Regions from separate parts of the Clostridium sp. B9 genome, predicted to be linked through region 2. Evidence: predicted binding sites of a transcription regulator. Region 2 holds the regulator's gene; the other holds the start of a gene.
What was found. The regulator CtsR, encoded in region 2, represses protease genes until heat stress. The targets are predictions, from matches to a motif close to AAGGTCAANNAAGGTCAAAT.

Region 1: the regulator CtsR is predicted to act here: its motif matches at 8,107-8,126, upstream of clpB (ATP-dependent chaperone ClpB).

Annotation. Positions count from the first base shown of each region.
Region 1 is NZ_JBNWKA010000003.1:2,357,755-2,374,282, forward strand. It holds partial or broken gene ACQZHJ_RS10500 (ECF transporter S component) at 24-347, shown strand; partial or broken gene ACQZHJ_RS10505 (ECF transporter S component) at 468-776, shown strand; gene ACQZHJ_RS10510 (P1 family peptidase) at 851-1,825, shown strand; gene ACQZHJ_RS10515 (alpha/beta-type small acid-soluble spore protein) at 2,109-2,288, shown strand; gene ACQZHJ_RS10520 (gamma-glutamylcyclotransferase family protein) at 2,361-2,801, opposite strand; gene pcp (pyroglutamyl-peptidase I) at 2,801-3,442, opposite strand; gene ACQZHJ_RS10530 (DUF979 domain-containing protein) at 3,570-4,499, opposite strand; gene ACQZHJ_RS10535 (DUF969 domain-containing protein) at 4,514-5,194, opposite strand; gene clpB (ATP-dependent chaperone ClpB) at 5,454-8,054, opposite strand; gene ACQZHJ_RS10545 (GTP pyrophosphokinase) at 8,400-10,004, shown strand; gene cls (cardiolipin synthase) at 10,115-11,545, shown strand; gene hemL (glutamate-1-semialdehyde 2,1-aminomutase) at 11,910-13,187, opposite strand; gene hemB (porphobilinogen synthase) at 13,250-14,215, opposite strand; partial or broken gene cobA (uroporphyrinogen-III C-methyltransferase) at 14,272-15,751, opposite strand; gene hemC (hydroxymethylbilane synthase) at 15,760-16,528, opposite strand, start outside.
Region 2 is NZ_JBNWKA010000003.1:3,662,361-3,678,888, forward strand. It holds gene ACQZHJ_RS16525 (ATP-dependent Clp protease ATP-binding subunit) at 1-1, opposite strand, end outside; gene ACQZHJ_RS16530 (protein arginine kinase) at 25-1,041, opposite strand; gene ACQZHJ_RS16535 (hypothetical protein) at 1,010-1,546, opposite strand; gene ACQZHJ_RS16540 (CtsR family transcriptional regulator) at 1,568-2,023, opposite strand; gene ACQZHJ_RS16545 (MBL fold metallo-hydrolase) at 2,225-2,878, shown strand; gene ACQZHJ_RS16550 (Mur ligase family protein) at 2,919-4,589, opposite strand; gene ACQZHJ_RS16555 (DUF362 domain-containing protein) at 4,736-4,906, opposite strand; gene ACQZHJ_RS16560 (PSP1 domain-containing protein) at 5,078-5,983, opposite strand; gene ACQZHJ_RS16565 (DNA polymerase III subunit delta') at 5,986-6,909, opposite strand; gene ACQZHJ_RS16570 (cyclic-di-AMP receptor) at 6,932-7,261, opposite strand; gene ACQZHJ_RS16575 (hypothetical protein) at 7,397-7,552, opposite strand; gene ACQZHJ_RS16580 (guanylate kinase) at 7,574-8,164, opposite strand; gene ACQZHJ_RS16585 (aminotransferase class I/II-fold pyridoxal phosphate-dependent enzyme) at 8,399-9,823, opposite strand; gene ACQZHJ_RS16590 (sigma factor G inhibitor Gin) at 9,841-10,017, opposite strand; gene ACQZHJ_RS16595 (M20 family peptidase) at 10,173-11,342, shown strand; gene ACQZHJ_RS16600 (hypothetical protein) at 11,380-11,877, opposite strand; gene ACQZHJ_RS16605 (magnesium transporter CorA family protein) at 12,156-13,100, shown strand; gene ACQZHJ_RS16610 (S66 peptidase family protein) at 13,191-14,069, shown strand; tRNA gene ACQZHJ_RS16615 (tRNA-Cys) at 14,194-14,268, opposite strand; tRNA gene ACQZHJ_RS16620 (tRNA-Phe) at 14,274-14,349, opposite strand; rRNA gene rrf (5S ribosomal RNA) at 14,992-15,109, opposite strand; tRNA gene ACQZHJ_RS16630 (tRNA-Asn) at 15,112-15,186, opposite strand; rRNA gene rrf (5S ribosomal RNA) at 15,194-15,311, opposite strand; rRNA gene ACQZHJ_RS16640 (23S ribosomal RNA) at 15,362-16,528, opposite strand, start outside.

The sequences.
Region 1 (16,528 bases), 1.3 Mb from region 2:
GGAATAAGAACGGAGGAGAGAAAATGAGTGCAGTTTATCAAACTCGCCAAAAAACTAGGAAACTAGTTATTGTTGGTATGCTATCAGGTATATCAATATTCTTAGGATTAACAGGATTAGGATTTATAAATATACCACCTGTTAAAGCTACTATTATGCACATACCAGTTATTATTGGAGCAATTATTGAGGGTCCTATTGTAGGGGGATTAATAGGTTTAGTATTTGGGTTATTCTCAATGTACCAAGCTTTTACCGCACCACTCCCAACAAGCTTTATGTTCTGGAACCCTATTATAGCTTTAGTTCCAAGAGTATTAATAGGTGTTGTGAGTTATTATGTTTACATTTCTATGATTAAGGGAGCTAAGAAAAATTTAAAAGTAACAACTTTTATAAGTTCACTTGTTTTAAGTTTACTTTTATTTATAAGCATAGCTGCTTTAACAAATTCTTTTGTACCATCAACTATAATTGCAGTTTTATTCTTTGTTGTTAGTATGCTTGTTATGACTAAGTTCAAGCACAAAAATAAAGAAGAAGCCTTATCAATAGGTACTGCTTCCGTATTAGGAACATTAATAAATACAGTTGGTGTACTCGGATTAACATATGTTTTCTATTTAGAGAGATATGCAGTAGCTTTGGGGATTTCAGACCAAGCTGCTAAGTTTACTTTATTAGGAATAGGTGTAACCAATGGTATTCCAGAAGCATTTATTTCTGCTTTAATATCAATACCAGTTGTACTTGGAGTTAGAAAAATATTTAAATAAATTTTAATAGATTATAATTTAGCGTATAGTTTTTAAAGCTATGCGCTATAACTTTATATGTGAGGTGTTATATAATGTTTGAAATAAAGATTACAGATATAGAAGGATTTAAATTAGGACATGCTCAGAATAAAGTGGCTGCAACAGGCTGCTCTGTTTTAATATGTGAAGAAGGTGCCTCAGGTGGAGTTGATGTTCGTGGTGGTGCTCCTGGAACTAGAGAAACTGACCTTTTAAATCCAATGGAGATGGTTGATAAAGTTCATGCCGTTGTTCTCTCTGGAGGATCTGCCTTTGGACTTGATTCATGCTCTGGTGTTATGGAATATTTAGAGAAAAAAGATGTTGGTTTTGATGTTGGTGTAGCTAAGGTTCCAATAGTATGTGGAGCTGTTTTATTTGATTTAGTATGCGGAGATTCTAAGGTAAGACCTGATAAGCAAATGGGAATTGACGCTTGTATCCACGCTGAAGAATTTGATGATTCAATCAACGGAAATATCGGTTGTGGAACTGGTGCTACTGTTGGTAAGGCCATAAACCCTAAATTTGCTATGAAAGGTGGATTTGGAAGCTATGCTATCCAAGTTGGAGATTTAAAAGTAGGTGCAATCGTAGGTGTTAATAGTCTTGGTGATATAGTCGATCCAAGTAATAATAAAATAATTGCTGGTGGTTTAAGTGAGGATATGAATGCCTTCATAAATACTGAAGAAAGCTTAATTCTTAATTACTCAAAACCTAGAGATGTTTTTAAAGGAAATACAACTATAGGATGTATTGTTACTAATGGAAACTTTACTAAAGCACAGATAAACAAAATAGCTTCCATGGCCCAAAATGGATTTGGAAGAACTATAAGACCTGCTCATACAATGTTTGATGGCGATACAATATTTGCTCTCTCTTCAAATAAAGTTGATGCTGATATAAATGTTGTAGGGCTTTTAGCAGCTCAGGTTATGGAAAAAGCCATAATAAAAGCTGTAAAAGAGGCTGATTCATCACATGGATTCACTGCATTCAAAGATTTAAAATTTAACGTATAAAAATATAGGCTCAAGCAGATAATAATTCTGTTTGAGTTTTTTATTTAAATGAGCTAAAAGATAATCTTATTTAAATAAAAATCTCATATTTAATAATAAATTCATCTTTAAATTATATATAATAAGTTCTTTTATCAATTTATACCATTTAGACTTTTTTTATCCTGTGTTGGCTATTATTTTATAGTTTATTAAATCCATTTCTGCACATCATAATAGCGAAAGGAAAAGAAAAACTTAACCTTTCAAAAAATCTCATTTAACTTAAAAGGAGGAATTCAAAATGGCACAATTAGTTCCAGAAGCAAAAAACGGATTAGCAAAATTTAAGAATGAGGTAGCAAATGAAATGGGTGTACCATTCTCAGACTATAATGGAAACCTAAGCTCAAAAGAATGCGGAAGCGTTGGTGGAGAAATGGTTAAAAGAATGGTAGAAAAATACGAACAATCAATGAAATAAAAATCATAAAAAAATAAGAAGAGAGGAATTTTCCTCTCTTCTTATTTTAATTGATATATTTAATATGTTTCTCTAGGATACCTCTTGAAGCATGAAACTTCTCCAGTTACCATCCTCTATTAAAACACTATTCTTTTCAAAAGTTTCTTTATCATTCATAGCATAGTAATAAACATAACATTTTTCAGTTGACTTCTTTCCAATCATATCAACCTCCATCTCTATTCTGTTATATTCATTATCTTTATTATTAAGACCTAAATACCCTTCCATTAAATCCATAGAATTTATAACATTCTCATAATCAAGAATTGTCATAACCTCACCATAAATCCAATCGTCACCTTCAATTAAGGCTGGATATCCCTTGTGTGGCATATGATAAAGCTTTCCTTTAACTCTTCCTAATTCACTTTTTATAACTTTTCCTTTTAAGTATTTATCATAATTAAAAAACCCTGTTCTTAAACTTCCATATACAAAGATTTTTCTTTTTATCCTAGGTTCTAACATTAGCAAACAGCTCCTCCCACAGCTTTAATATCTTCTGAATTTAAAACTATAGCTTTTATAGAGAGTTCTAATCCCTTAGCTATATCATTAATTGACATAGAAGGTGTATTAGGCTTATTTAAAACTTGATTTGGTATATACGGCACATGAATAAACCCTGCTCTTATATTCTCATATTTCTTATTTACTAAGTACAGAACTCCATACATAACATGGTTACATACAAAAGTTCCTGCTGTATTTGAAACTGATGCTGGAATCCCTCCTTCAATCATCTCTTTAACCATAGCCTTTATTGGAAGATTACTAAAGTAAGCAGACTCACCATCTTCATATATTGTAGTATCTATTGGCTGATTTCCTTCATTATCCTTTATTCTTGCATCATCCATGTTTATAGCTACTCTCTCTGGAGTTATTCCAAATCTTCCACCAGCTTGACCTATAGATATAACTACATCTGGATTTATTTCTTCTATCTTTTCTTCTATTTTCTCAAGAGACTTTCTGAAAACTGTAGGTATTTCTAATTTTATAACCTCAGCTCCAGCTATGTTTTCCGGTAACATTTTTACAGCCTCTAATGCGGGATTTACGCTTTCTCCTCCAAAGGGATCAAATCCTGTAATTAATACTTTCATTTTCATATTCTCCTTTTCTTTAAATATATTTATACTTAAAATATTTCGACATAAAACTCTAAATTCATTTAATTTTAGGCTATTTTAAGTCACAAAGAATTTTTAAAACACTTATTATATATTATCTTTAGAATGCTAGGAAGTACATTAATGCTATATGTATAATTAATAATGCTATAGAAAATAAACTCTGACACTTCATAACTACATTCTTATCTTTAGTTTCTAAAAGTGCTGCTGGCATAACATTGAAGTTAGCTGCCATAGGAGTTAATAATGTTCCACAGTACCCTGCTGTTAAAGCTAAAGCTCCTGCTATAGCAACATTAGCTCCTTGAGCAAATACAAATGGTAATCCTATTCCAACTGTTATAACTGAGAATGCTGCAAACGCATTTCCCATTATCATTGTGAATACTGCCATACCTACACAATATGCAATTACTCCTGCTAATATATTTCCCTCTGGTATAAATGTTGATATACTAGAAGAGATAACATCCCCTACTCCAGCTGCTGTAAATACAGTTCCTAATGCTGCTAAAAGCTGTGGTAATATACTAGTTGATCCAACTGACTGAACCATTCTATTACTATCTTCAACTAAATGTTTTGGTTTAGCTTTTAATATAGCAAATGTTGCTATAACTGCTGCTACGGATGCTATACCTATAGCTACAGTACCTGATAAATCAGTAAACTGAGCTATTACTAAAGATCCAATAGCAATAACTATTGAAGGTATAAATATTTTATTTTTTAACTTTCCTGCTTGCATTTCTGCAAAATCAACATTAGGCATTTTTAAGTTTCCTATATTAACTTGCTTACCTGCTGTTAATCCACCGATTGCAAGAAGTAACCCTCCTACTATTACTGGTGGAATATATGCCCCTGCAATAAATATAATAGCTAGTATGCTCCAAAATATTGCAGTTCCAATTCTCGTCTTATGATTTTTGTCCTTTAATGTATCTATTGCCGTATTTAACATTAAAAGACCAACTATTACATAAAATATTTCAAGTAATATATTAGAAATCATCTTCATATCCATGGTACTATTCCTCCTTACTTAACTTCTTCTGTATTCTTTGATAGATTCTTACTCAACTTCTTATCTAAAATACGATTTTGTAAAACTCCTAATATTAAAGCTATTATAGCTATTGGAACTGAAGCTTTTGCTATTTCTAAAGTGCTAACTCCATACCCCAATTCTTCTAAAGTTCCTGCTATTAAAAGAACCCCTGAACTTGCTAAAAATACATTTTGCCCGAAGAAGTTACCATAGTTATCCATAGCTGCTGCTGTTCCCTTTATTAAATCTTCATCTTTATCATCTAATTTTCCATATTTACTAACTGCAGCTCCTTGAGCCATTGGATTTATAAGAGGTCTTATAAACTGAGCTTGTCCACTTAATCTTAATGATACAGCTGCTCCAACTTGTCTAATGAAAAGATAACAACTTAAAAGCTTTCCAGTAGACATATTCTTCATACCTTTTATTAAAGTTATAGCTCTCTCCTTCAATCCAAATCTTTCACACATACCTATTACTGGAAGTGTTAAAATAAATAAAGTCATGTGTCTCTGACTTACAAAAGTTGAACCTAACTTTTCTAATATCTCATAAACACTCATATCTGCTACTAATCCTGTTGCCAATCCTGCTACTAGTACAACCGCTATAGTATCAAACTTTAAAGCAAATCCTACTATTACAATTAATATACCTATCAGTTCCACTTTGTCATCTCTCCTTTTTTAATTTATTATTATTTAATCGTTAAAATTTTTATTCTCGTTCCTTGTAAACAATTATAATGATAAATTTATCAATTTTCTATAGTATTTTATGAACATTCTTTAAAATATTCCTATTTATATTATTATTTCCATATTGTTCTTAAAAATTTTTCAATTTATTAAAATTTTACAATATAAAAAAAGCCTACATATATGCGTTAAACATATATGTAGACTCTTTTTCATTTAAGAAAATTTATTATTTTCTTGTAACAGTTATTTTTTCATCTGCTCCATCTATTAATGCAATAGATCCATCATAGATTTCTCCACCAATTATTTTCTTAGCTATTTCAGTTTCTAAGACATTACTGATATATCTTTTTAATGGTCTTGCTCCATAGATTGGATCATATCCTTCCTCTGCTAATATTGCTTTAGCATTGTCTGTAACCTCTAAAGTTATATTTCTTTCTCTTAATCTATTTTCAACATCTCTTAAGAATATATCTATAATCTTCTTAATTCCTTCACTACTTAATGGTCTAAACATTATAATATCATCTACTCTGTTTAAGAATTCTGGTTTAAATCTTAATTTCATTTCGTTCATTACATTGTCTCTAACATCTTCTTCTACACCTTCAGCTGATTTATTTTCTAATAAATAACTACTTCCTATGTTAGAAGTCATTATGATTATAGTATTTTTGAAATCAACAGTTTTACCTTTGTTATCTGTTAATCTACCATCATCTAATATTTGAAGGAATAAGTTAAATACATCATCGTGAGCTTTTTCTATTTCATCAAATAGTATTACTGAATATGGATTTCTTCTAACAGCCTCTGTTAATTGACCACCTTCTTCATATCCAACATATCCTGGAGGAGGTCCTATTAATCTAGATACAGCATGTTTTTCCATGTACTCTGACATATCTATTCTTACAATATTATCTTCACTATCAAATAAGTTTCTAGCTAATGTTTTAGCAAGTTCTGTTTTACCAACACCAGTAGGTCCTAAGAATATAAATGAACCAATTGGTTTTCTTTCATCTTTAAGTCCTGCTCTAGCTCTTATTACAGCATTAGCAACAGCTGTTGTAGCCTCATCTTGACCTATTACTCTTTCTCTTAATTCTTCTTCTAATCTTAAAAGTTTTTCTCTTTCACTTTCAACAAGTTTAGTAACAGGAATTCCAGTCCATTTTGAGATAATTTCTGAAATTTCATTTTCAGTAACTTCTTCTTTTAATAATGCACCTTCATTATCTTTTTCCATATTTTCTTCTTGTTCTTTTATTTGACGTTCAAGTTCTGGAATTCTTCCATATTTAAGTTCAGCAACTTTATTTAAATCATATTGTCTCTCATACTGTTCAGCTAACCCTCTAGCTTCATCTAACTCAGCTTTTAAATCTCTTATTCCAGAAATATGAGCTTTTTCTTTTTCATACTTAATTGTCATTTCATCATTTTTATCTTGAAGATCAGCAAGTTCTTTTTCTAAAGCAACTAATCTTGCTTTTGAAGCTTCATCGCTTTCTTTTGATAATGCTTCTTTTTCTGTTTCAAGCATTAGAATTTTTCTTCTTATAATATCTAATTCAGTTGGAAGAGAATCTATTTCACTTCTAATCATTGCACCAGCTTCATCAATTAAATCAATAGCTTTATCTGGTAAGTATCTATCTTGAATATATCTATGAGAAAGTTTTGCAGCCGCAACAATTGCTGAATCATGAATTCTAATTCCATGATGAATTTCAAATCTTTCTTTTAATCCTCTTAAAATTGATACAGTTTCTTCAACTGTTGGTTCTTCAACTATAATCGGTTGGAATCTTCTTTCTAAAGCCTTATCTTTTTCAATGTATTGTCTGTACTCATCAAAAGTTGTAGCACCTATACAATGAAGTTCCCCTCTTGCAAGTAATGGTTTGATTAAATTACCTGCATCCATAGCTCCATCTGTTTTACCAGCTCCAACTATTGTGTGAATTTCATCTATGAATAAAAGTATTTTTCCTTCTGAACTTTGAACTTCTTTTAATACAGCTTTTAATCTTTCTTCAAATTCTCCTCTGTATTTTGCACCAGCAATTAAAGCACCCATATCTAATGAAATGATTACTTTATCTTTTAAACCTTCTGGTACATCTCCTCTTACAATTCTTTCTGCTAATCCTTCTACTATAGCAGTTTTACCTACACCAGGTTCTCCTATAAGTATTGGGTTATTCTTAGTTTTTCTTGAAAGAATTCTAACAGCTCTTCTTATTTCTTCATCTCTTCCTATTACAGGATCCAACTTATGTTGTTTAACAAGTTCAATTAAATTTGTTCCATATTTATCTAAAGCTTCATAAGTTCCTTCTGGATCTTGTGAGTCTACTCTTTGACTTCCTCTAACCTCAGTTAAAACTTTTAGGAATCCATCTTTAGTTATGTTGTTTTTACTTAGTATGCTTCCTACAGCTCCATTTTTATCTATTTCCATTATTGCAAGCATTACATGCTCAACACTTATATATGAATCTTCAAATTGCTTTGAAATTTCTTCTGCTTTTATTAAAACTTCATTTATTCTTCTAGTTGCAGTAACACCTGATGATTGTGCTGCCTCACCTAAAACCTTAGGCATTCTATCTATTTGAACATGAATGTCATTTTTTAATGACTCTATATTAACACCCATTTTTTCAAATATATTAGGTATTAATCCATCCTTTTGATTCACTAATGCTGAAAATAAGTGGATTACATCTAATTGTTGATTGTTATATTTAACTGCTATTTCATAAGCATCATTTAAACTTTGTTGTACTCTTAATGTCATTTTATCTGCATTCATTTTATCACCTCAATATTCTCTTGTGTTTCTCTTATGTAATTATAATACTACAAAAGTCAAAGAAAGTCAAAGTCTATTTCTGACTTTTATAATCTTTACCAATATATTAATTAGCAATCGTTTTTCTTTAAAAATAATTTATTAAATAATAGCTTTTATTATTAAAAATCTTATTCTATTCTTATTTTAGTAAAAAAACTTTATCTTAACTGCTTTTGACCAATAAAAAATTCATAATATTTTTCTATATAATTTTGATTTTTTTCTCTTTAATAGTAAGTAATTATAATTATATGTTTTTAATACTAATATTATTTTAATTAATTATATTGTTATACTTAACATATGTTGTTATCATTAAAGTATACTGACTTAATTAAGATAACTAATAAGGATGGTGTTTTAGACTTGGAATTAAAAGTTTTTGAATTTACTAACAGTACTTTAGATTTACTTAAAGATATAAAGAAAGAGTTAGCATATAGTGCAAACTTACTTGATGATTTCTTCTACTCTTTGCTTGAAAATTCTTGTGAAGGTTTTTTCAATATATCTACAAGAGTAAAATCTGCATCAAGCTTAAAAGAAAAAATAATAAGACATAATTACTATTTAAAATATGATTCAGCTGATGATTTATTAAAAAATCTTTCTGATTTAATTGGTGTTAGGATTGAATGTAGATTTATAGAAGATGAAGAACATATTTTTAAATTTATAAGAGCAGTGTTTAATTCTACTAATAAAGAGGGCTACTCTTATTCTGCTCAAAGTCCAAATATATTTTTAGACCTTAATGAACATCAACCTTTAAAACAAAAAAATGGTTTTGAACTATATAGAGTCGATGGTTTTATATTAAATGAAGGTGAAAGATTCAATTTCGAACTTCAAATCAAATCAATGGTAAATAACTTTTGGGGAGAAATTGAACATAAAATAATCTATAAAAACTACAATATGATTTTAGGAGATAAATTTTATAAAAACATATTACATTCTATAAAAAACAATTTATGTTTAATAGATAATCAATTACTTACAATATTTAATCATGTAAATTCTCATATGGATAATAATCCTGGAATGGGACTAAAAAAAGAAGGCATAGAAATTCTTCTTTCTAAAATGATTTATGACATATACTCTTCTAAAGTAAAACATGATTTAGGAATATCTGTAGATTTTAGAAATGCCTGTGACATAATAATAGATTATATATTCACTAAAAATAACTGCAATACACCACAGGAATACTACAATACATTTGTAAATACTTCAGTAAGATTAAATGAAGTATTTAAGGATTCTATATCATTTAAAAACAAACTATCTATAGGAATTGAACCTATTGATTTTGAATCTGACTTCTCTACTCGTATAGGAAATAAATTAGCACATGCTATGAACTATGATTTTCACTGGAACTTATTCTTTAAGATATTATTCCAAATAGAGCCTGGAAACAATAGAGAAGACTTTGATTCATTTATAAAATACTTAGAAACAATCTTCTCTAAAAGAGATTCTTATTTAAATCTTTATTTAAAATTCTCTTCTGAAGAAGTATTTATAATTAAAGAAGATATATTATCTGCTTTAAGCAAATCTTTCTTAGAAATAGATTCTTTAAAATTTATATATAGAGATAAACTTTCTGAAATTTTTAATGATATAGATGATTATGTTAAGTTCATATGCGAAAATATAGATTCTTATGATGACTATGCAGATCATAAATATATTTATACAGAATATCTTTATCTTACTATACTAAGTGTATTTAATATGGATATAGATACTTCATCTATTCTTGAATTTGCAAATGAACTTAAAAATAGTAGATGTAAACTTAGAATAAGTTATAAAGGAATAAAGCTTATTGCAACAAGCAATAAGAACTCTACTGTAAATACAAATGAACTTTTAGAGCAACTATATATAAGATAACTCTAAATTTACCAGTCTTAAGTTACTCCTCTACTTAAAGCTGGTAAATTATTTTATTAAGAACTATGTTTTAAAACATAGTCTTATAAAAAACTACTAAGGAGGTTTTTATGCATACTTTTATAAATATAATGTTTGGCATAAACATTTTATTGATATTATCAATTATTTTTTTTGAAAGAAAGAACCCTTCAACCACATGGGCTTGGATTCTTATCTTAACTTTTATACCTGTACTTGGATTTATATTCTACATTTTGTTTGGTCAAAACATAACACGAGAAAGAACATTTAAAAGAAAAATAGTAAGTGACAAGACAAAGCAAAAATATCTAAATTCATTTAAAGAAGAGTTCAACCTAGAAGGAGCATCTATAAAGTATAAAGACTTAATCATGATGAACTTCAATAATGATAACTCAACATATACAAAGCATAATCATATTGATTTACATTTTGATGCAAATGACTTATTTAATGATATGCTAAGGAGTATAAGTGAAGCAAAAGACTTTATACACATGGAATTCTACATATTTAAAAGTGATGATATAGGAGAAAAATTTCTTGACCTTTTAACCAAGAAAGCTGAAGAAGGTGTTGAAGTTAAACTTCTAGTTGACTCCATAGGAAATTCTATAAGCAATAAGCATATAGAAAAATTTAAAGCTGCAGGTGGAGAATTTAAAGTTTTCTTCCCCGGACTATTTAAATACATAAATCTTAGAATAAACTACAGAAATCATAGAAAAATACTAGTTGTTGATAAAAAAGTGGCATTCTTAGGTGGATTTAATATTGGAGATGAGTATCTTGGAAAAGATAAAAATATAGGATTTTGGCGTGATACCCATACAAAAATCCAAGGATTAGCAATAAATGATTTAGAAGGAAGATTTTTACTTGACTGGAGCTATGCTACCGAAAGCGACTTAGATATAGATGTTAAAAAGTATTTTTTACTTCCTAATGACTCTAATATTCCTAATGATATTACTGGTGCACAAATAGTTTCATCTGGTCCTGACCATGTAGAACAACAGATTAAAAATGGATACTTCAAAATAATAAACTCTGCTAAAAAAAGTTTATTCATTCAAACACCATACTTTGTCTTAGATGAACCAATGCTTGAAGCCTTAAAACTTTCAGCACTATCAGGAGTTGATGTAAAAATAATGTTACCTGGTAACCCTGACCATGCTTTCATGGCTTGGATTGCTAATTCATATTTTGAAGAATTAATAAATTCTGGAGTTAAAATATATCTTTATAACAATGGATTTTTGCATGCTAAAACAATAATGTCTGACTCTTCTATTTGTAGTATAGGTACTGCTAATATGGACATAAGAAGTTTCTCATTAAATTTTGAAAGTAATATATTTATTTATGATGAAACTATAACAAAAAAAATGGAAAATCAATTCTATAAAGATATGGAATGTTGCGAAAAAGTAGAACTTGATAAATTTAGACACCGTTCAAGAGTCTCTAAAATAGGAGAATCCCTTATAAGACTGGTCTCTCCACTTATGTAGAATAATAAAAACTAGATAAACATTATAAAAGTTATAAGCAAAAAGACTCTTAGTTAAGATATTTTAACTAAGAGTCTTTTTAGTAGCATATTAATATTCTCTGTATCTTTTAATTTAATCTCTATTTTAAAGTAATGTTGATTTCTAGATATAGATAAAAGCCCATCTTAATGAGCATTAGAGTTTCATTGTTTATGGAAGAATAATAGCGTTAAGAAGCTTTTTCTGTTTGAACGCTAGTGAGTTTAAAAGCTTTAGCTATTATTTTGGAATATACAATAGAAACTCTTTGCGAAATTAAGTTAGGTCTGAAGATATAGCTAGAAATCAACAAACACTTAAAACAGAGGCTAAATTAAAAATTCTATCCTTCAAAAGATTCGAAAGCTTTTAGGAATTTTTCTACATGCTCTTCTGTATGCTTTACACTTAAGAACATTGCTTCAAATTGTGAAGGTGGTATATTAAATCCATTCTCTAACATATGTAAGAAATATCTCTTAAATCTTTCTCCATTACATGTTTTAACATCATCGTAAGAATTAACTTCTTTTAAATCTGTAAAGAATAAAGTCATCATTCCACCTTGTCTATTTATAACAAGACCAATTTTTTTCTTATTAGCTATTTCTAAAAGACCTTTTTCTAATTTAGATCCTATTTTTTCTATATGATTATAGTATTCTGGATTTGAGTTAAGTTTGTTTACAGTAGCAAGTCCTGCACTCATAACTATTGGGTTCCCTGACATTGTTCCTGCTTGATAAACGCCTCCTAATGGTGATAGATTCTCCATTATTTCTCTTCTTCCACCATATGCACCACAAGGAAGTCCACCTCCCATTATCTTAGCATATGTAACTAAATCTGGTTTAACATCAAATAAACTTTGAGCTCCTTTATAAGCTACTCTAAACCCACTCATTACTTCATCAAATATAAGAAGTGCTCCAAACTTATCACAAAGTTCTCTAAGCTTTCTCATGAATTTAGGATCACACTTTACAACTCCCATATTTCCTGCAACAGGCTCTATTATTATAGCAGCTATATCATCTCCATATTTATTAAATAGCTCTTCTACTTGCGCTCCATCATTGTATATTCCTATTAAGGTATTTTTTATACTATCCTTAGGTACACCTAGACACCCTGGTATTCCTTCTGTTAATACTCCTGATCCAGCTTCTATTAAGAATCCATCAAAATGTCCATGATAACATCCTGCAAATTTTATTATCTTATCTTTCTTTGTGTATCCTCTAGCTAATTTTATGGCACTCATTGTTGCTTCAGTTCCTGAGTTAACCATTCTTATCATGTCAATATTGTCTAAAGTTTCACATAAAAGTTTAGCTAAATCTAATTCTAACTTTGTAGATGCTCCAAATGCAATACTCTCAGCAGTTGTCTTTTGTATAGCATTTACAACATCCTCATCACAATGACCCAAAATCATAGGTCCCCATGCTAAAACAAAATCTATATATTTTTTTCCTTCTTCATCTGTTAATATAACACCATTTCCACTCTTTATTATTGGAGGATTAATTCCAACACTTCCAAATGATCTAACAGGACTGTTTACTCCACCTGGCATATATTTTTTTGATTCTTCAAATATCTCTTTATTTCTGTTCATATCTATTCTCCTAACTATAAGATTATTAACCAAATACTTTTTGATTATATTATAGTTTTAAACTATTCTTGTAACCATCTAGCTGCTTCAATTGCATAATAAGTTATTATCATATCAGCTCCTGCTCTCTTCATTGATAAAAGCATTTCTAAAGCTACTTGTTTTTCATTTATAAGTCCAAGCTTAGCACCTGCTTTAACCATTGCAAACTCACCACTTACATTATAAACACAAACTGGTACATCTACTCTATCTCTAACTTCCTTAACTATATCTAAATATGATAAGGCAGGTTTAACCATAACAATGTCCGCACCCTCTTCTATGTCCTGTTCCACTTCTTTTATAGCTTCTCTAGAATTTGCTGGATCCATTTGATAAGTTTTTCTATCTCCAAATTGAGGTGCTGAATTTGCAGCTTCTCTAAACGGACCATAGAATGCTGAGCAATATTTTGCAGAATAGCTCATTATTCCAACATTAACAAACCCAGCTTCATCTAAAGCGTTTCTCATAGATAATATTCTTCCATCCATCATATCTGAAGGAGCCACCATATGAGCACCAGCTTTTGCATGTGAAACTGCTATTTTATCTAAGAAACTTAAAGTCTTATCATTATCTACATCTTTTCCTTCTATTATTCCACAATGACCATGACTTGTATATTCACACATACAAACATCTGTTATTACTAGAAGTTTTTCATAATCTTTTCTTAATTTTCTAATAGCCTTTTGAACTATTCCCTCATCAGAATAAGCTTCTGAACCACAAGCATCTTTATGATCTGGAAGACCAAAAATAATAACTCCCTTTATATTTAAAGCAACAACTTCATCAACTATTTCGTTTAATCTATCTAAAGAAACATGATAATTTCCTGGTAATGAACTTATTTCTTCTTTTATATTTTCCCCTTCCACTACGAAAATAGGAAATATAAAGTCATTAGCAGTCAAAGAATTTTCTCTAACTAAAGATCTCATCTCTTCGTTTATTCTTAATCTTCTTCCTCTTTTTATCATTTTTCTTCCTCCAATCCATTTTTAGTAATTTTGTTCATATTTAATTTTACCACAACTTAATTTTTTAGTTCTTTCCAAAAAGACTCTATTTCCTCTAAAAATCCTTCTTCTGAATGTATTTTACACTCCTTACACTCTATTCCTCTTTCCCTTAAGGCATTAGAAGTTATTGGTCCGATAGATATGCTTTCTTTTTCCTTCATAGCATCTAAGCCAATAATTTCCACCATATTTTTAACAGTTGAAGGACTTGTATATAATACCATATCCACCTCACTAAAGGCTCTTGGATTTTTTACTTTTCCACATAAAGTATCATATATGTGAACTCTTGTGCACTCTGCCCCTAAATTGTTTAATTCTTCTACTAAATAAGGGCTACTTATAGAAGAGCATGGTATTAAAACTCTATCTCCATTTTTAATACTTTCTCTCATTTCATTAAATAGTCCCTCAGCAGTAAATGCTTTTCCTACTATATCTGGAATTATTCCTCTTTCCTCTAAAGCCTTTTCTGTTGCTCTTCCTAAAGCTGAAATATTCCCTCTTAACTCTCTTATATCTATTTTATTTTTAAATAAGTATTCAAAGAATATATTAACTGCATTTACTGATGTAAATACCACATGATTATATACTTTTAAATCTTTAATATATTCATCTAAATTTTTTGAAGTATCCTTTATTTCAATTGAATTAATTTCTGTAACTTCTGCTCCCATCTCTTTTAGCTTCCACTTTAAAGACTCTGATTGCTTCTTTGATCTAGTTATACATACATTGGCGCCGAACAGTGGAAGTTTTTCATACCATGATAATTTCTCGTTTAATGAAACAACTTCTCCAACAACTATTATGCAAGGAGACTCTAATTTGGCCTCTCTAACTTTAGAAACAATATTTTCTAAAGTACCTATAACTTTTCTTTGCTTAGATGTTGTTCCTCTCATAACAACTCCACAAGGAGTATTTATATCTTTACCATTTTCTAAAAGTTTTTCTACTATAGTTTCAAGATTTGAAAGTCCCATCATGAAAACTAAAGTTCCATTTTCTTTTGATAAGGCTTCCCAGTTTACATTTAAAGTTCTTGCTGACATCCCAGTTACTATATGGAAACTTTGAGCTAATCCCCTATGAGTTATAGGAATCCCTCCATAATTCAATACTGAAATAGGAGAGGTAACTCCTGGTATAACTTCAAAAGGTATGTTCTCCTCTTGAAGAGCTAGTACTTCTTCTCCACCTCTTCCAAAGACATATGGATCTCCACCTTTTACTCTTCCAACTACATGCCCTTTTTTCGCAAGTTCAACTATACTTTCATTTATTTCTTCCTGTGTTTTATAATGACATCCTGGTTCTTTTCCACAATAGTATATTTCACAATCATCATTTAAATAATTTAATATATTATTCCCAACTAATCTATCATATAAAACAGCTGTACATTTCTTTAACGAATTTATAGCCTTCAATGTTAATAATTCTTCATCTCCTGGTTCGTGCTCCAATTATATAAGCTTTACTCTTCATAGTTCCTCCTAAGCATTTGATAATATTTTTTCTGCTAGCTTCTTACCTAGTAAAATATTATCTTCTTTATTCCCAATTATATCTTTTTTTACTATCTTATTATTTACAGCAAACGTTCCAATCATATATAGGTCATTTCCTTTAGTCTCTGAATATGCCCCTATTAAACTATGACATCCACCATTTAACTCTCTCATAAAACTTCTTTCTGCTTCAACAGTAACTCTGACTTCCTTATTATCTAGGGCTTCAAAGTAATGATTAAATTCTCCATTTTTTACACATTCTATTCCTAATGCACCTTGCCCTATAGCTGGAATAAACACCATTGGATCAAAGTAATCACTTATCACATCTTCCATCCCAAGTCTTTTAAGTCCAGCAGCAGCTAGTATAATACCATCTAAATTCTCATCAACTATTTTTTTCATTCTAGTCTGTACATTTCCTCTTATAGGTACTATTTCTAAATCTGGTCTTAATAATTTTAATTGCTCTGCACGTCTTATACTACTTGTTCCTATTCTTGCTCCATTTCTTAAATTTGATAAAGTTGATCCATTTAATGAAACAAAAGCATCCCTAATATCCTCTCTCTCCGGCATAGCAACTAATTCAAATTCATTAGGTAATTCATAAGGAACATCCTTCATGCTATGAACTGCTCCATGAGCTTCTCCATTTAAAAGCGCTAATTCTATTTCCTTAACAAAAAGTCCTTTTCCTCCTATTTTATTTAAAGATACATCTAATCTTCTATCCCCCTCAGTCATGACT
Region 2 (16,528 bases):
TCTTTTACCTCCCAATACCCTATATTATGTGTTTAAAGCATTTCTAATAATTTTAGCTCTCTCTATTTTAAGACTTTGTATATTTAGCTTTGTTTCTAAAGTTTTATTTATTATTGCAGGTTGAATACCCACCATTGCTGAATTTATAACCTCTAAGTTAACTCCTTCTATGATCCCAGTCTCTACTCCAAGCCTTACATATGAAAGAAGTCTTAGTGCTTCATTTATATCTATGATATATGCATTTTTAAGAGTTCCCAAAGCTCTAAAGATAGTATCTTTAATTTCTAGGTCTCCATTTTTAAATAGTTTTTCTCTTGCGTTTTTTTCTTGAAGAACAATTTTATTTGTAATTGATGTAATAGAATCTAGTATCTCTATCTCTGTTAATCCTAAAGTCTTTAAATTTGTTATCTCGTAGATATTTCCAACCTCTTTGCTTCCTAATCTATATGTGCTTTTTATTGAAATTCCTTCATCTAATAGTTTTTCTCTTATTTCTCTTATACAATTATTAAGACTTAATATAGGCAAATGTATAATTGACTTAGCTATCAATCCAGTGCCTGCCTTTTTAACATTTGAAGTTAAATATCCAAACTCTTCACTAAATGAATAATCTAGTTCTTCATCAATTAAATCATCTAATTTATCTACATTAGTATAAGCTTCCTTTAAATTTAATCCACTCTTTGTAGATTCTATCCCAATATGTTCTTCTTCATTCAATAATATACTAAAATTTCCACTTTCACTTGTAATCAAAGCCATATTTGATATATTTATAAAATCTCTTGCAATTCCAAAATTCTCTTTCTCATACTCTAACAAGTATTTTTCTTCATCTAATCTTGAAGTATAACATTTATCCAAAATGTTCTTTTTCTTCAATGCGTTTAATACCCTATCTATAACTTGTTTGCTCTCACCCTTATTTAAAAATTGTGCAAACTTAATTCCTTTTAAATTTCTAAACAATATAACCTTTGATGCTATAACTACACTATTATTACTCTGAGGACTTATCCATTGAATCATCATTACTATCTCCCTCCATAATTTTTTTCAAATCATGTATCTTTTCTTTAGTAACAATTGCTTCTTCATACTCCTCGTTTATTATATTAAGTTTAAGTTGTTCTTCTAGCATTAAAAGTTCAGAACTTTGAAAATATAAATTTAAGCTTTTAGGAGTTTTTCCTCTATGTTTTCTACCAGCTTGTTTCCACCTAAAGTAGTCACTTATTTTCACACTAAAACTTTCATAGCATTTTTCACACCCAAGCAACCTTGTATCCTCAAAGTCACAGTACTCAGTTCCACACCTTATGCACCTTTCATCATCTATTTCAAGCAAACTTTCTGTAGCTTCTATATAACTATTTAAATCCATCAAAAAATCATCTAAAGTAATTTCCTCTTCCAAAGATGAATTCATTATTTCAACCGCACATTTATCACAAAGCATTATACTTTCTTTTCCATTATCAGTATCCTTAACTAATTGTATAGTAGCCTCATTTTTATTACACCTCTCACAAAGCAAACTCCTCAACTCCCCATAAAATTACTTCAACAATACCATAAGCATAGCCTTAAAAATATCTGCCCTTGTTTCATTTATATTCTTAGAATTCTGAAGGGTTCTATCATTTATTGCAACTTTTGTAAGATTGGCTGTTTTATCATCTATAATATTATGTTCAAATAAACTATCTATGATTGCAGCTGCATTATGATATGTAATTCCTGTACCAATCTCATCATAGATTAAATCTCTTCTATCTGCATGAACTTCGTGGATTACTTTTTTTATAACAATGTATCCACCACCACCTCTTCTACTTTCTATTAAGTATCCTTTTTCATAAGTAAATCTTGTTGTTAAAACATAATTTATTTGAGATGGTGCACAATTAAATTTATCTGCTAACTCATTTCTTCTTATTCTTAAATTGTTATCATCTGTCTTTTCTAATAGTTCTTTTAAAAAGTATTCTATTGAATCAGATAATTTAGCCATATATATCACTCCTTAAATCTGACCTTTACTGACCTTAATATACAATCTATATTAATACATTTAAGCTACTTAATCAAATCTATATATCTATTCAATAATTCTTTTATTAATATCTAAATTAAATAAATTTATTTTAATATTTTATGTTTAATTTTATTATATGTGTCAACAATATAAATAATTTTCATTGGAGGGATTAAAATGAATATTTATTGGTTTGGTCATTCTTGCTTCTTAATAAAAACTGAATTAGGTAAAAGAATATTAATGGACCCATTTGATTTAGATATTGGATACATACCATACAAAGGGGATGTAGACATTGTAACCATAAGCCATATGCACTTTGACCATTCTTGTACATCCTATATAAATGAAGATGCTAAAGTATTAAACGACTTTGTAGACTATCAAAATACCTTCTGTAAAATAAATTCATTTCATTCATTTCATGATGATTGTTGTGGTCTAAAAAGAGATAAAAACTTCATTTTCAAAATAATCTGTGATGGAATAAGCCTTTGCCACTTAGGAGATTTAGGACATATCCTATCAAGAAAAACCCTAAATAACTTAGGACATATTGATGTACTCTTTGTCCCAGTTGGTGAGCACCTAACAATATCTATAGATAATCTAATAAAAGTTATAGATGATATAAACCCAAGAGTAATAATTCCCATGCATTACAAAACTCAAAATCTTAGTTTCTACTTAAACACACTTGATAATTTTCTTATGAAAATGAAAGGTTATGCCATGGAACATAATGATTTATTGTCTTTAAGTAAAGAAACTATTCCTTGTAATCAAAAAATTATTATTCTAAACATTTCAAAAGAAGAAGCATTATAGAAAAAAACTTATTAAGTCAAAGCTTAATAAGTTTTTTATTTTAATGAAACCCTTCTAAATCTACATCTATTGTTTCCTTACCTAAACTTTTCAAATAATCATTTATAACTGGAATTATCACATCCAAATGCTGACTAAAGTTAACAATAAGATCTCCTTCCTTAGCACTTAATAAAGCTTTTTTCACAGCTTCCTTTTCATCAATAATAGAAAGACACTCCACCTTATCATTTACTTCTTTTATTCCAGCACATAATAAATTAGTTATCTCTAGTGGACTTCTTCCTCGTCTATCAAAGGTTTCTTTTATAATAACCAAATCTGAATTTTGTCCAGTAATTCTTCCTAATTCTTTTATGTAATCATCTAGTCTATCACCTGGTGATGATATTATTGAAATTATCTTTCTTTTTTTTAAGGACTGTGCTAAAAAATAAACTTCTGAAAAAGCTTCTGGATTATGTCCATAGTCCAACAACATATCAAACTTTCCTATATTTAATATATTTTGTCTTCCTAAATTAGTATTGACATCACACTCTATAACCTTTAATGCGTTGACTACTTCTTTTAAATTATTATGTATCGCAAACACTGCTATCAAAGTTGAAATAACATTATTTATATTAGCTTTAGATTTACCACCATGAGTAAATTTAAACTCATTAATAGGCGCTACTTTAACTTCTTCTTCACCATTAAACCAGACTATATCATTATCCTTAACATACCACGCTTCTTTTCCATTAGCTATATGCCTTTCAATACATTCATTTCTCTCAGAATTAAATAGCACTAAATTATCCTTGGTTTGCAATATGTCATAGAGATTATTATCAGATTTTATAACAACTTTTCCATCTGGTACAACTTCTCTCACAGTTATAAGTTTAATATCCATTAAATCTTCTAAAGTATTTATCCCTTCAGATCCTATATGATCCTCTGTTAGTGAAGTTATTATAGCAACCTTTGAGCGCTTAAATCCTAATCCTTTTCTTAAAATTCCACCTCTAGCTGTCTCTAAAACTCCAACTTCAACATCAGGATTTGTTAAAACTGATTTAGCACTATAAAATCCTGTAGTATCTCCTTTTTTTATAACTTCATCATTTATAATAATAGCTCCAGTGCTTGCTAATCCTGTAAAGTATCCTAAATTTTTAAAAGTATTATATATTAATTTTGACGTTGATGTTTTACCATTAGTACCCGTAATAGATACTATAGGAATATCCCCATAATCTTTAAGAGTTAAATCATAATTTTCTTCTTCAAAATCTTTTTTAGTTATTACTTTTGAGTTAACACCGTAGCCAATAACTACTGAATTATTTTTTACTTTAAAAAAGTCTATATCTTCTTTATTACATTTATATATAAGTTCATACTCCCAAAGTTCTTCTCTTTTTGAAACAGCTTCATTTAACAAGTCATCTGCACTCATTCCACTAACTAAACTTTCAATAATAAATACAGATAGCTCCTTATGTAAATAAGTAAGCCATGCTTCACCACCGAATTCATTATATATTACTTCTCTCAAATTTCCTTCTATATTCATCTGTCTACAGATAAATTCATAATCATTTATGAGCCAATATAGCCTTTTTCTTTCCGATTCTCCTATATTAATATAGATTAATCTCCCATCACCTTTAATATTTCTTCCCTCTAGTACTTTTAAATCTATAAGTTTCAAAATATTCACCCTTCCTACCATTATTACCACTCTATTTTTCCATGACCTGCCTATATTTATTCAATAAATTTCTTATTTAATTAATTTTAAACATAAAAAAAGCAGCCTTAAGACTGCAAAAAAAAAGATCATCCTAAGATGATCTTTAAATAATATTATTCTGCAACTGGTGATCCTACTGGACAAACGTTAGCGCAGTTTCCGCAATCGATGCAAGTATCAGCATCTATAACGAATTGAGTATCTCCTTGTGATATTGCTTCTACAGGACACTCAGCAGCGCATGCTCCACAGCTTACACATGTGTCTAATATTTTATATGCCATAATAAAACACCTCCTAAAATGTTTGGTATTAAAATACCATATTTATATTATCACATTTCTATTAATTTTTAAAGTATTATAATATCTGTTTTAAACATATTTAGATTATTATACTAAATTTAGAATTAATATTAAATTAGATATAATATCATTACAAAACTTGAAATAGAGCTAGTTCTCTTTAATTAAATTTTTAATTAATGCCTTATCACTTTCATCAATAACCTCTAGTTTAATATGAGTATCTTCAATTTCTCCCTCATATCCCCCAGAAATTAATTTTACATCATACATCTTAAATTCTTGTAAGAATTCTTCATTCTTTCTTGGAAGCTTAACTCTAACTAACTCTTTTAATACGTTGTTAGCTACAACCTCTCCCTTTCCAAGCTCAGTTTCAACTATTGACCCTACCCTTGGAAGTTCTTTTCTTATCTCCTCATATGTGTTTTGCTCATAATTTAAACAACACATAAGTCTTCCACATATTCCTGAAATCTTTGTTGGATTTAGTGATAAGCTCTGTTCCTTAGCCATCTTTATAGAAACTGAAGCAAAATCTCCAAGGAATGTTGAACAACAAAGTGGTCTTCCACATGGTCCAAGTCCACCTATCATTTTAGCCTCATCTCTAACGCCTATTTGTCTAAGCTCTATTCTTGTTTTAAATATAGTTGCTAAATCTTTTACTAATTCTCTAAAGTCTACTCTTCCTTCTGCTGTAAAGTAGAATATTACCTTATTATTATCAAAAGTATATTCAACATCTATTAATTTCATAACAAGCTTATGCTCTTCTATTTTCTTTAAGCATATTTCAAAAGCTTCTGATTCTTTGGCTTTATTATCTTTATGTTTTTTTATATCTTCCTCTGTAGCCAGTCTAAGCACTGATTTTAAAGGTGCAACTATATCTTCCTCTTCTATTTTTCTTATTCCAATTACACACTCACCAAATTCAACGCCTCTTGCAGTCTCAACAATTACATTTTGACCCTTTTTAATCTTTATACCATTAGGTCCAAAGTAATATATTTTACCAGCTTTTTTAAATCTGACTCCTATTACTTCAATCATCTTTATTCCTCCAATATACTAATCAACATGCTATCCAGTGTTAACCATAGATTAGTATTACTCTTTAAATTATTTCTGGCCTCATTAACTACTTTTATTATTCTATTTAATTTATTATAAGATAAATTACTTGCAATTTCTCTTATATCCTCTATTTTATCTCCATTGATAATGGACAAGTTATTTTCTATTTCTTTAAATACAATTGAATCTCTTGCAAAAATAGTTATAGTCTCTAAAACTTCACGCTCATTCCCTTTCATGCTGTAAAATTTATCTGCATATTTAATAGGTACATCAATCTTTCCATTACCTATATCTTTTAGCATTTCTATAACTGTATTTCTAATATCCTTAAAAATTTCATCACTCATAAACTTATCTACTCTTCCAGGTATCCCTTCACTGAAAGATATTAGAGTTCTATTTAATTCTGAATCAATATTACTATACTTATCTTCTATATATAAATTTATTTCATCTCTACTTAGAGGTGCTAATCTATGTATCTGACATCTTGATCTTATAGTCTCTAATATTGAATCAATATCTTTACTTAAAATTATTATGAAAATCCCTGTTAGTGGTTCTTCTATTGTTTTTAATAAAGCGTTCTGTGCTGCCACAGTAAGCTTTTCTCCATCATGGATTATGATTACTTTTCTATCACCTTCATAAGGCTTTTTATTAGCCTCAGATATAATACTTCTAACTAAGTCTACACCGAAAGATGCTTTCTCCGACTTATAATGAACAATATCTACATGCTCATTTTGAGGTGGTATTCCTAAAATCTTATATGAAAATTCTTTAGCTAAAAGACTTTTCCCTATTCCATCCTCACCTATAATTAAATGAGCATGGGAAAGTGCATTTTTGCTTACACTCTTATTAAATCTATCTCTAATTTTATTGTGACCTATCATTTCTGCACTTTCCTTTCTTACTTTAAATCTTCACAAATTTATCTACATCAACAACGAATATAGTAGCCCCACCTACTTGAACTTCCATTGGATATGGAATATATACTCCTGCTGGTTCTGAAACTGTTGTTGGAGCACTAACAACTCCTTTTCTAGTTTCACATATATTCTTTATTATTTTTATTACGTCATCAACCTTCTCTTTTTGAACTCCAGCTAAAAGCGTAGTGTTTCCTGATTTTAAGAATCCACCCGTTGTAGCTAATTTTGTTACGCTATAACCTTTTTCATTTAACGCATCTACTAAATCTAAAGCATCATCATCTTGAACTATAGATATCACTAATTTCATAGTACGCCCTCCTTACTCTCTACCCTAAATTTCAAAAATATATTTTAGATAATTATATCATTAATTATTATACTTAACCAAATCTTATAAGCAGTTTAAGTTAATAAGCTTCATAATTAACCCTTTATTAAAAAGTTACTTTATCTTTTTTATTCCAATTCCAGAAATAATAACTCCAATTATAGCAAAAACTTTACTTACCATATCTGAATTATCCATTGAAACAGCTAAATATATTGCTATTAAGATTATTAAAAATCCTAATAAAGTTAACTTTAAAGCATCCTTCATTCTCTCCACCCCCACATATTACTACTTTGAATATTTTCTAATGTCTTCTACAATATCTTCTATACACTTTTCTAGTTCATAATTATCATAATACTTAGTTATCTTATTTGCTTCTAAATTTTCTTTACTAAAGTCTTCACTATCAGCCAAAAATCTTCTACACATCTCATTATAGTTAGGTTCCTTCTGCTCTTTTTCTCTTATTAAAGCTCTTTCTAACCTAACTCCATCATCTAGATTTATATATAGTGGAAATAGTTTCTCATCTCCAAAATATTTTCTAAACTCTGAGTATGCCTCTAAAGTTACAATAACTATATAATTATTATTTTCTAAATCTATCTGTCCATCATCTATTGTTGAATAATACCAATCTCCGTGAACAGTATTATAAACTCTACATTCAATTATTTTTCCTTCATCTTTAAAAGTATCCAACTGCTCTTTATTTATAAAAAAATATTCAACTCCATCAGTCTCATTATTTCTTTTAGGACGAGTTGTATATGTAACTATAGTTTTCAGATCTAATCCTTCTATTCTATTTATTTCTTTTAAGATAGTATCCTTACCAGAACCACTCTTACCAATTACGCAAAATATCTTACCCATAATTACTCCAATCTATATAAACTAATTAATTTATCTAAAGTACAACAAAATTATTATAACAAATTTTCATATATAAAAGTTGATATAAACTAACTCTATGCAGTTTGTTGAAAATATAATAAAAACTTCTTATTTTTAAAATATATTAATATATATTAAAATCCGTATTAATTTAAAATAGTATCTAATATAAATAAGAAATCCAATTAGTAAATTCTAATTGGATTTTAATCTCTATTTAACTACTTTTATTTTATTATCCTTTATTCCTATTATATCTACACCATTTTTCATATACTCTTTTAAAAGCTTTATGTGTTTTTCCTCTATTACTTCACCAGTAATAAGCATAGGAACTCCTGGTGGATATGGAACTATATTTTCAGCTACAATTTTATTTAAAGTTTTATCTATTTCAATTCTTTCATACTCTTTATATAAGACTTCAAATGGTTCTAACTCTTTTTTAGGCAAATCTGTCAAGTAAAAGTCAACTTCTTCATCCTCTAAACATTTAGTATTACATTCTTTTAAAGCTTTTGCTAAAACATCAAAGTCATTTTTAGTATTAAAAGGTGATGGTATTAAAACCACGTTTTTATTGTCGCTCATCTCACATTGAATTTTCTTTTCTCTTAAATAGTCTAAAAGTTTATTTCCATTTAAGTTTTCTTTTAAGTTTATAACAACTCTGCTTTCATCTATTTTAATATCATTAATTTTAATGTTTTTTTCTAATCCATTTAATAATAGAGTTTTGTCTAAAATTTTAAGATATGGTATATCTTTTATCTCTTCTTTAAAATCCTCTATTATTTTTTCTAAGCTTTTATAAGCCTCTTCAGCATAAACCTCTAAGAAGTTTCTTGAGTAATCTAGGCTCATCATAAACATATATGAAGGACTTGTACTCATAAATATATTTTTATAAAACTCAACTTCCTCTATAAATTTTTCATCATTAACATGCAACCATGCTGTTTGAGTTAAGCTTGGTAAAGTTTTATGAGCACTCATTATAACTATATCAGCACCAAGTTCTTGTACACTTTTCGGTAAGCATTTGCTAAATCCAAAATGCGCTCCATGTGCTGAATCTATTCCTATCTTAAGCTTAGCATTTTTAGCTATTTCTATAGTTTTTTCTATATTAACTCCAACACCATAGTAATTTGGATAAGTTAATACAATTCCTTTTACATCTTTATTTTTACTTATTTGCTTTTCTAAATGATTTAAATCTATTCCTACTGGTGCTTTAAGATTTGAATGAAATATATTGTTTATGAAAATAGGCTTTAACTTTCTCATTATTATTCCATTCATTATACTCTTATGACAGTTTCTTTCTACAAGAATTTTATCTCCTTCTTTAAATAAAGAAAATATCATTATTAAGTTTCCGCATGTACTTCCATTTACTAAAAAATAGCTTCTTTTACTTTTATACAACTCAGTAAGCTTATCCTCAGCTTCTTTTATTATTCCTTCTGGATGCTGAAGGTTGTCTAATCCATCAACTTCAGTTAAATCTCCATTTATAAGAATCTCTTTTATATCTTTAAAACCTCTTCCCATTTTATGACCAGGCATTGAGAAAGGTATTATTTCTTCTTTTAAGTACTCTGATATTCCGTTTATTATAGGAATATTTTTCAACGCTATCCTCTCCTCTTTTATCCTAATTTTTTCTTGTAAACTTCTTCTTTTAATCTATTTTTATAGAATTCATAAAAATCACTATTAATATCACAACTTATAGCTTTTTTTTCACACTCTGTGCATATAAGTTTACCACGTATCATTATACCACAGCCTTCTTTTCCACAAATTATACAAATTGATTTACTCATAGATAACACTCCTTAAAATTCTTGTTTTCTATATTTCTTTCCAAATAGTAGCTTTCTATACATACTATGCTAAAAAAATATTTAAGTAAATAAAAATAAATATTTTTCTTATTGTAGCACAAACTAAAGCTATAAAAATTTAGGAGGTTTTTTCGATGAGACAAGAAGTTATTTCTTATTTATCTACAGAAAAGCAAGACTTATATAATCTTTGCAAATTTCTGCATGATAATCCAGAAGAAAGTTATAAAGAATATGACGCTTGTAAATATATAAGTAATTTCCTAAGAGAAAGAGATTTTACTGTCTTTGAAAGATTCTTAGACTTAGATACTGCTTTCTATGCTGAAAAAGGAAATGGTTACCCTAAAATATGCTTTTTATGCGAATATGATGCCATAAAATCTAAAGGAGGGCATATTACAGGTCATAATTTACTTACAACTATTTCTGTTACAAGTGCTTTAGGACTTAGTAAAGTTATAGAAAAGTCTGGTGGAACTGTAATTTTAATAGGATGTCCTGGAGAATATCTTGGTGGAACTAAAGCCACATTTGTTAGACAAGGTGTATTCGATGATATAGATGTAGTTTTAACTGTTCATCCTGATCTTGTTACCTCTGAAAGTGGTACTTCTAAAGCTATTATTCCTCTTAAAGTAACTTTTAAAGGTAATGATGGATTAAGCTTTTTAGATTTTGACAGCTTTACCTCCCTTGATGGTATAATGCTTACTTTTAATATAATAAACTCTTTATCTAAAGGACTTTGTAATAAAGCAAGTATAAACTCAATATTATCTCAGGGTGGTGTTACTCCACTTCTAAGACCAACAGAATCAGAAGGTAAACTATACATAAGGGCTCAAAATACCGAAATAGCTAAATGCATAGAACAAAAAATAAGAAATATTGTTTGCTGTGTTGCTGACTCTATGAATTTAGAGGCCTCTGTATGTCTTTACGAACCACCGAGTGAGGAACTTTTATCAAACCAAATATTAAATAGATTATATACTCACAACTTAAAAGAGAATGGAATAATAAATATAGGAAAACCTCGTGATATAAATGCTGGTCTTTCTCTAGGAGCAGTAAGTCATAAGGTTCCATGTATTCATCCATATGTCAATATAATAGATAATGTAAATATAGAATATGGAACTAAGGCATTTGCAGATGCTACAATAACAGAATTTGCTCAAGATAAAGCACTTTCAGCTTCATATGCCTTAATATCAACAGCTTTAGATTTAATAGAAAGTGATTTCCTATTATCAGAAATAAAAGAAACATTTAATCTTTCTAAAGAAAAACCATATTAAAAAAGAGAGTCTTTCGACTCTCTTTTCTTTATAAAAATTAACATGCTAAGTTTTTTTCTAATTTATTTACAAGTTCTTTACTTGGCTTAAAATAGAATTTGTAATATTTATCTTCTTTTTTATAAATACAACAATAATGTCCTGTCATATCTAATAAACTACAAACATATTTCTTACAAGATGATGTTTTAAATTCTTTTGCCTTTTTAGAATTATCTTTTCCTAAATAAACAATATTATTTATCTTAACATTTTCTAATGTTTCTTGCTCATTACCTTTCATTTTGTGAATCATTAATTGATTTGCTACAATAGAATATCTATAGCTTGTCTTACATTTTCTATATTCTCTAAAAAATATAACTAATGTTAATAATAAAAATATTGGATCAGTTATGATTTCCGCATTAAAAGAATCAAACTTAATGTTTCCAATAACATTAGATAAACTAATAATTAGACTTAGAGCAATGATACTAATGACTATAGCCACATCTCTTCTTTTTGTAATTACTTCCTTGTGCATAGTGCCCATTTTAAAAATCCCCCGACTTTTAATATTATAAACAAATCACATTATACTAATTTTCATAGATTAAATCTACCAGCATAAAGTCAAAATTCTATTAATTTTATTCTTAATTCATCATATTTTAAGTTTATGCTAAACCTATTGCTTGTACCTCTCTTTTTCTAAAAGTTACTTGATTATATATTAATTAATTAATTAATATATTTCTCTTGATTTTATTCTTAATAACTTGTTTAATGGTAATTGAACACAAAATAACTCACTACTTTGGGAGGGGTAAAATGATTCAAATATATAAATCTTTAAATGAAACAGATGGAACTTTAAAGAAAATTGACTCCCTTGAACCAGGTTGTTGGATTAATATAATAGCACCTTCACAAGAAGAATTACTTCTTATTGCAAAGAAAACTGGAGTGCCAATAGATTTTCTAAGAGCACCTCTAGATGATGAAGAAACATCTCGTATAGATATAGAAGGTGATGTTATATTAATAATAGTCGATATTCCTTTTACAGAAATGGAGGATAACTCTTTAACATATGATACTTACCCACTAGCAATAATACATACAAAAAATGAATTGATAACTGTATGTCTAAAAAATAGTAAAGTTCTAACAGACTTTACCTCAAATAAGGTAAGAAATTTTTATTCATTTAAGAAATCAAGATTTATTCTACAAATTCTAAATAGAGTTTCCACTTACTATCTTTTATATCTAAGACAAATAGATAAAAAAAGTATAATGATAGAGAAGCGTCTTCATAAATCAATGAAAAATAGAGAGTTAGTTCAACTACATTCTCTGAGTAAATCTCTGGTTTATTTCTCAACTTCATTAAAATCAAATGAAATAACCCTAGAAAAAATGCTTAAACTAGATGTTATTCAAAGATATGAAGAAGATAAGGATGTTTTAGAGGATGTTATAATCGAAAATAAGCAGGCAATAGAGATGACTGATATATACAGTAATATATTAGGAAGCACAATGGATTTCTTTGCATCTGTAATTTCTAATAACTTAAATATAGTTATGAAGGTATTAGCCTCAGTTACAATACTAATGTCTGTCCTAACTGTAATATCAGGTATATACGGAATGAACTTTGCCTATATGCCACTACTAAATCATCCATATGGATTCTATATAGTTATGACATTCTCAATAGCACTTTGTGCATTTATAGCATTCATATTATATAAAAAAGATATGTTTTAGTTTTTTAGTAAACATAGAAAAATAAGCGCATATAATGAACTGTAAACTAAGGAGAGCAAATTTGCTCTCTATTTTTTTAGGAGGAAATTTATGAAGCTTCAAAAAATAAAATTAGGAGATACTATCGGTGTAATTGCACCAGCTAGCGGTGATAAAAATGATGTAATAAACTATAATATATCGTCATTTAAAAATCTAGGATTTAAAATTAAAGAAGGAAAAAATCTAAGAAAGAAGCAAGAATATCTTTCAGCTCCAGATAAGGAAAGAGCAAAAGACTTAATGGAAATGTTTGAAGATAAAGATGTAAAGGCTATAATATCATATAGAGGTGGATATGGTTGTATAAAAATGATGCCTTACTTAGACTTCAACATAATAAAGAAAAACCCTAAAATACTTTGTGGATTTAGTGATCTCACAGTACTATTAAATAGCATTTCTCAAAAAACAGGATTAACGACATTTCATGGTCCAATGATAAATTCAAAAATAACCTCAGATAAATCAACAGAAGAAAGTTTACTATCAATGTTAACAGATGATAGTAATTTAATAGATATATCCACCAATGAATTCAAAATAATAAACCCAGCACCCTTTAGAGCTTCTCTATGCGGCGGAAACCTTACTATGCTTTGTAGTTCTATAGGAACTCCATATGAAATAAGCACCAAAAATAAGGTACTAATGCTAGAAGATATAAATGAAGAAAACTATGCTATAGATAGAGCTTTAATGCAATTAAAACTATCTAAGAAATTAGATTCATGTAAAGGCTTTTTAATTGGTCATTTTACACCTTATAATCCTAAAACTCTAGAAACTATTCTTTCAATATTAACACCTTATAATAAACCTATTATTATAGGAGTCCCTTTCGGACATGATTATCCTAATCTAACACTGCCTATAGGCGGTTCCTTTATATTTGATCCATCAAAAGAAAGTATTAAAATAAAATATTAAAATAAAAAAAGTGGATTTATCAATGATAAATCCACTTAATCTTTAGTGTTTGGAATAAAATTTAGTGTGTATATGTAAATTTGCTACAAAGCAAAAACCTCAGTATATATACTGAGGTTTTTTATGGAGGCGCCACCCGGATTTGAACCGGGGAATAAAGGTTTTGCAGACCTCTGCCTTACCACTTGGCTATAGCGCCATAACTGGTGGCTCGAGCAGGAATCGAACCAGCGACACGAGGATTTTCAGTCCTCTGCTCTACCGACTGAGCTATCGAGCCTTACCACCTAAAGAACAAATGCTCTTCACAAGTATTAATTATATAGATATATGGATATTCTGTCAATACATTTTTTAAAAATTTTATATCTTTTTTTATAAAAATATATTTATTCGATTAATATCTACTAAAAAATACAATTTGGATTAAATAAAAACTCGATTTATATTTAAATAATTAATTTGATTTAATAAAGTAATTCTTATTAAACCAAAATACTAACTCTTTTAAATTTCTAACTCAATCTAAATATATAATTTATTTTATTCACTAAATAAAGATTTGTTACACATGTTAATGTATTTTTATAAAAAAAGTTTAATAACACTTTTATGATCTTTATTTAAACAATAAGTTTTATATTTATTAGTAGCTATCATTTTGAAAGGTTATTTACTATAAATATACTTTAAAAGATTAATTTAATAATTATTAGAATTTCATTATTTATTCTGTGTATAAAACAATCCTAAAAGTTATCCACAAATGAACCATTAATTATTTTCACAATAAATCCTGTGGATAAATTTCAAAAATAAAATATCCACAGAAAAATATAAACTTTTAAATATTTATTTTCCTGTGGATATTTATAATTAAACAAAATAAAAAAGCTTGAATATAAAATTCAAGCTTTATCTTACCCAGCGACCATCTACTCTCCCACACAGTCTCCCGTGCAGTACCATCGACCGTAAAAGGCTTAACCGTCGTGTTCGGAATGGGAACGGGTGTTACCCTAAAACGCATCATCACTAGATTTGGCTCCTCGAAGAGGACTCGAACCTCCAGCCTATCGGTTAACAGCCGAGTGCTCCACCATTGAGCTATCGAGGAATATTAGACCTGGCGACCACCTACTCTCCCACACAGTCTCCCGTGCAGTACCATTGGCTTCTAAAGGCTTAACCGTCGTGTTCGGAATGGAAACGGGTGTTACCCTAAAGAACATCATCACCAGATGATTTAGAAAGATTGTTCTTTCAAAATTGCACATAATTAATACTATAATTTGGTCAAGCCCTCGATCTATTAGTATCGGTCAGCTGAACATGTTACCATGCTTACACCCCCGACCTATCAACCTTGTGTTCTTCAAGGGATCTTACTAGCTTACGCTATGGGAAATCTCATCTTGAGGTTGGCTTCACGCTTAGATGCTTTCAGCGTTTATCCATTCCCGACTTAGCTACCCAGCTGTGCTCCTGGCGGAACAACTGGTACACCAGAGGTCAGTCCATCCCGGTCCTCTCGTACTAAGGACAGCTCCTCTCAAATTTCCTACGCCCGCGACGGATAGGGACCGAACTGTCTCACGACGTTCTGAACCCAGCTCGCGTGCCGCTTTAATGGGCGAACAGCCCAACCCTTGGGACCTACTTCAGCCCCAGGATGCGACGAGCCGACATCGAGGTGCCAAACCTCCCCGTCGATGTGGACTCTTGGGGGAGATCAGCCTGTTATCCCCGAGGTAGCTTTTATCCGTTGAGCGATGGCCCTCCCACGAGGTACCACCGGATCACTAAGCCCGACTTTCGTCCCTGCTCCACTTGTGGGTGTCGCAGTCAGGCTCCCTTCTGCCTTTGCACTCTTCGAACGATTTCCGACCGTTCTGAGGGAACCTTTGGGCGCCTCCGTTACTTTTTAGGAGGCGACCGCCCCAGTCAAACTGCCCACCTAACAATGTCCTGTGACCAGATTCATGGCCGCCAGTTAGAATTTCAGTACTGTCAGGGTGGTATCCCAAGGATGACTCCACTAAGGCTGACGCCCTAGTTTCCTAGTCTCCCACCTATCCTGTACAGACAATACCAAAACTCAATGCTAAGCTACAGTAAAGCTCTACGGGGTCTTTCCGTCCAATCGCGGGTAGCGAGCATCTTCACTCGCACTACAACTTCGCCGGATTTACAGTTGAGACAGTGCCCAAGTCATTACGCCATTCGTGCGGGTCAGAACTTACCTGACAAGGAATTTCGCTACCTTAGGACCGTTATAGTTACGGCCGCCGTTTACTGGGGCTTAAGTTCATACCTTCGCTTGCGCTAAGTATTCCCCTTAACCTTCCAGCACCGGGCAGGCGTCAGCCCCTATACATCAGCTTACGCTTTAGCAGAGACCTGTGTTTTTGCTAAACAGTTGCTTGGGCCTATTCTCTGCGGCCTACTCTCGTAGGCAC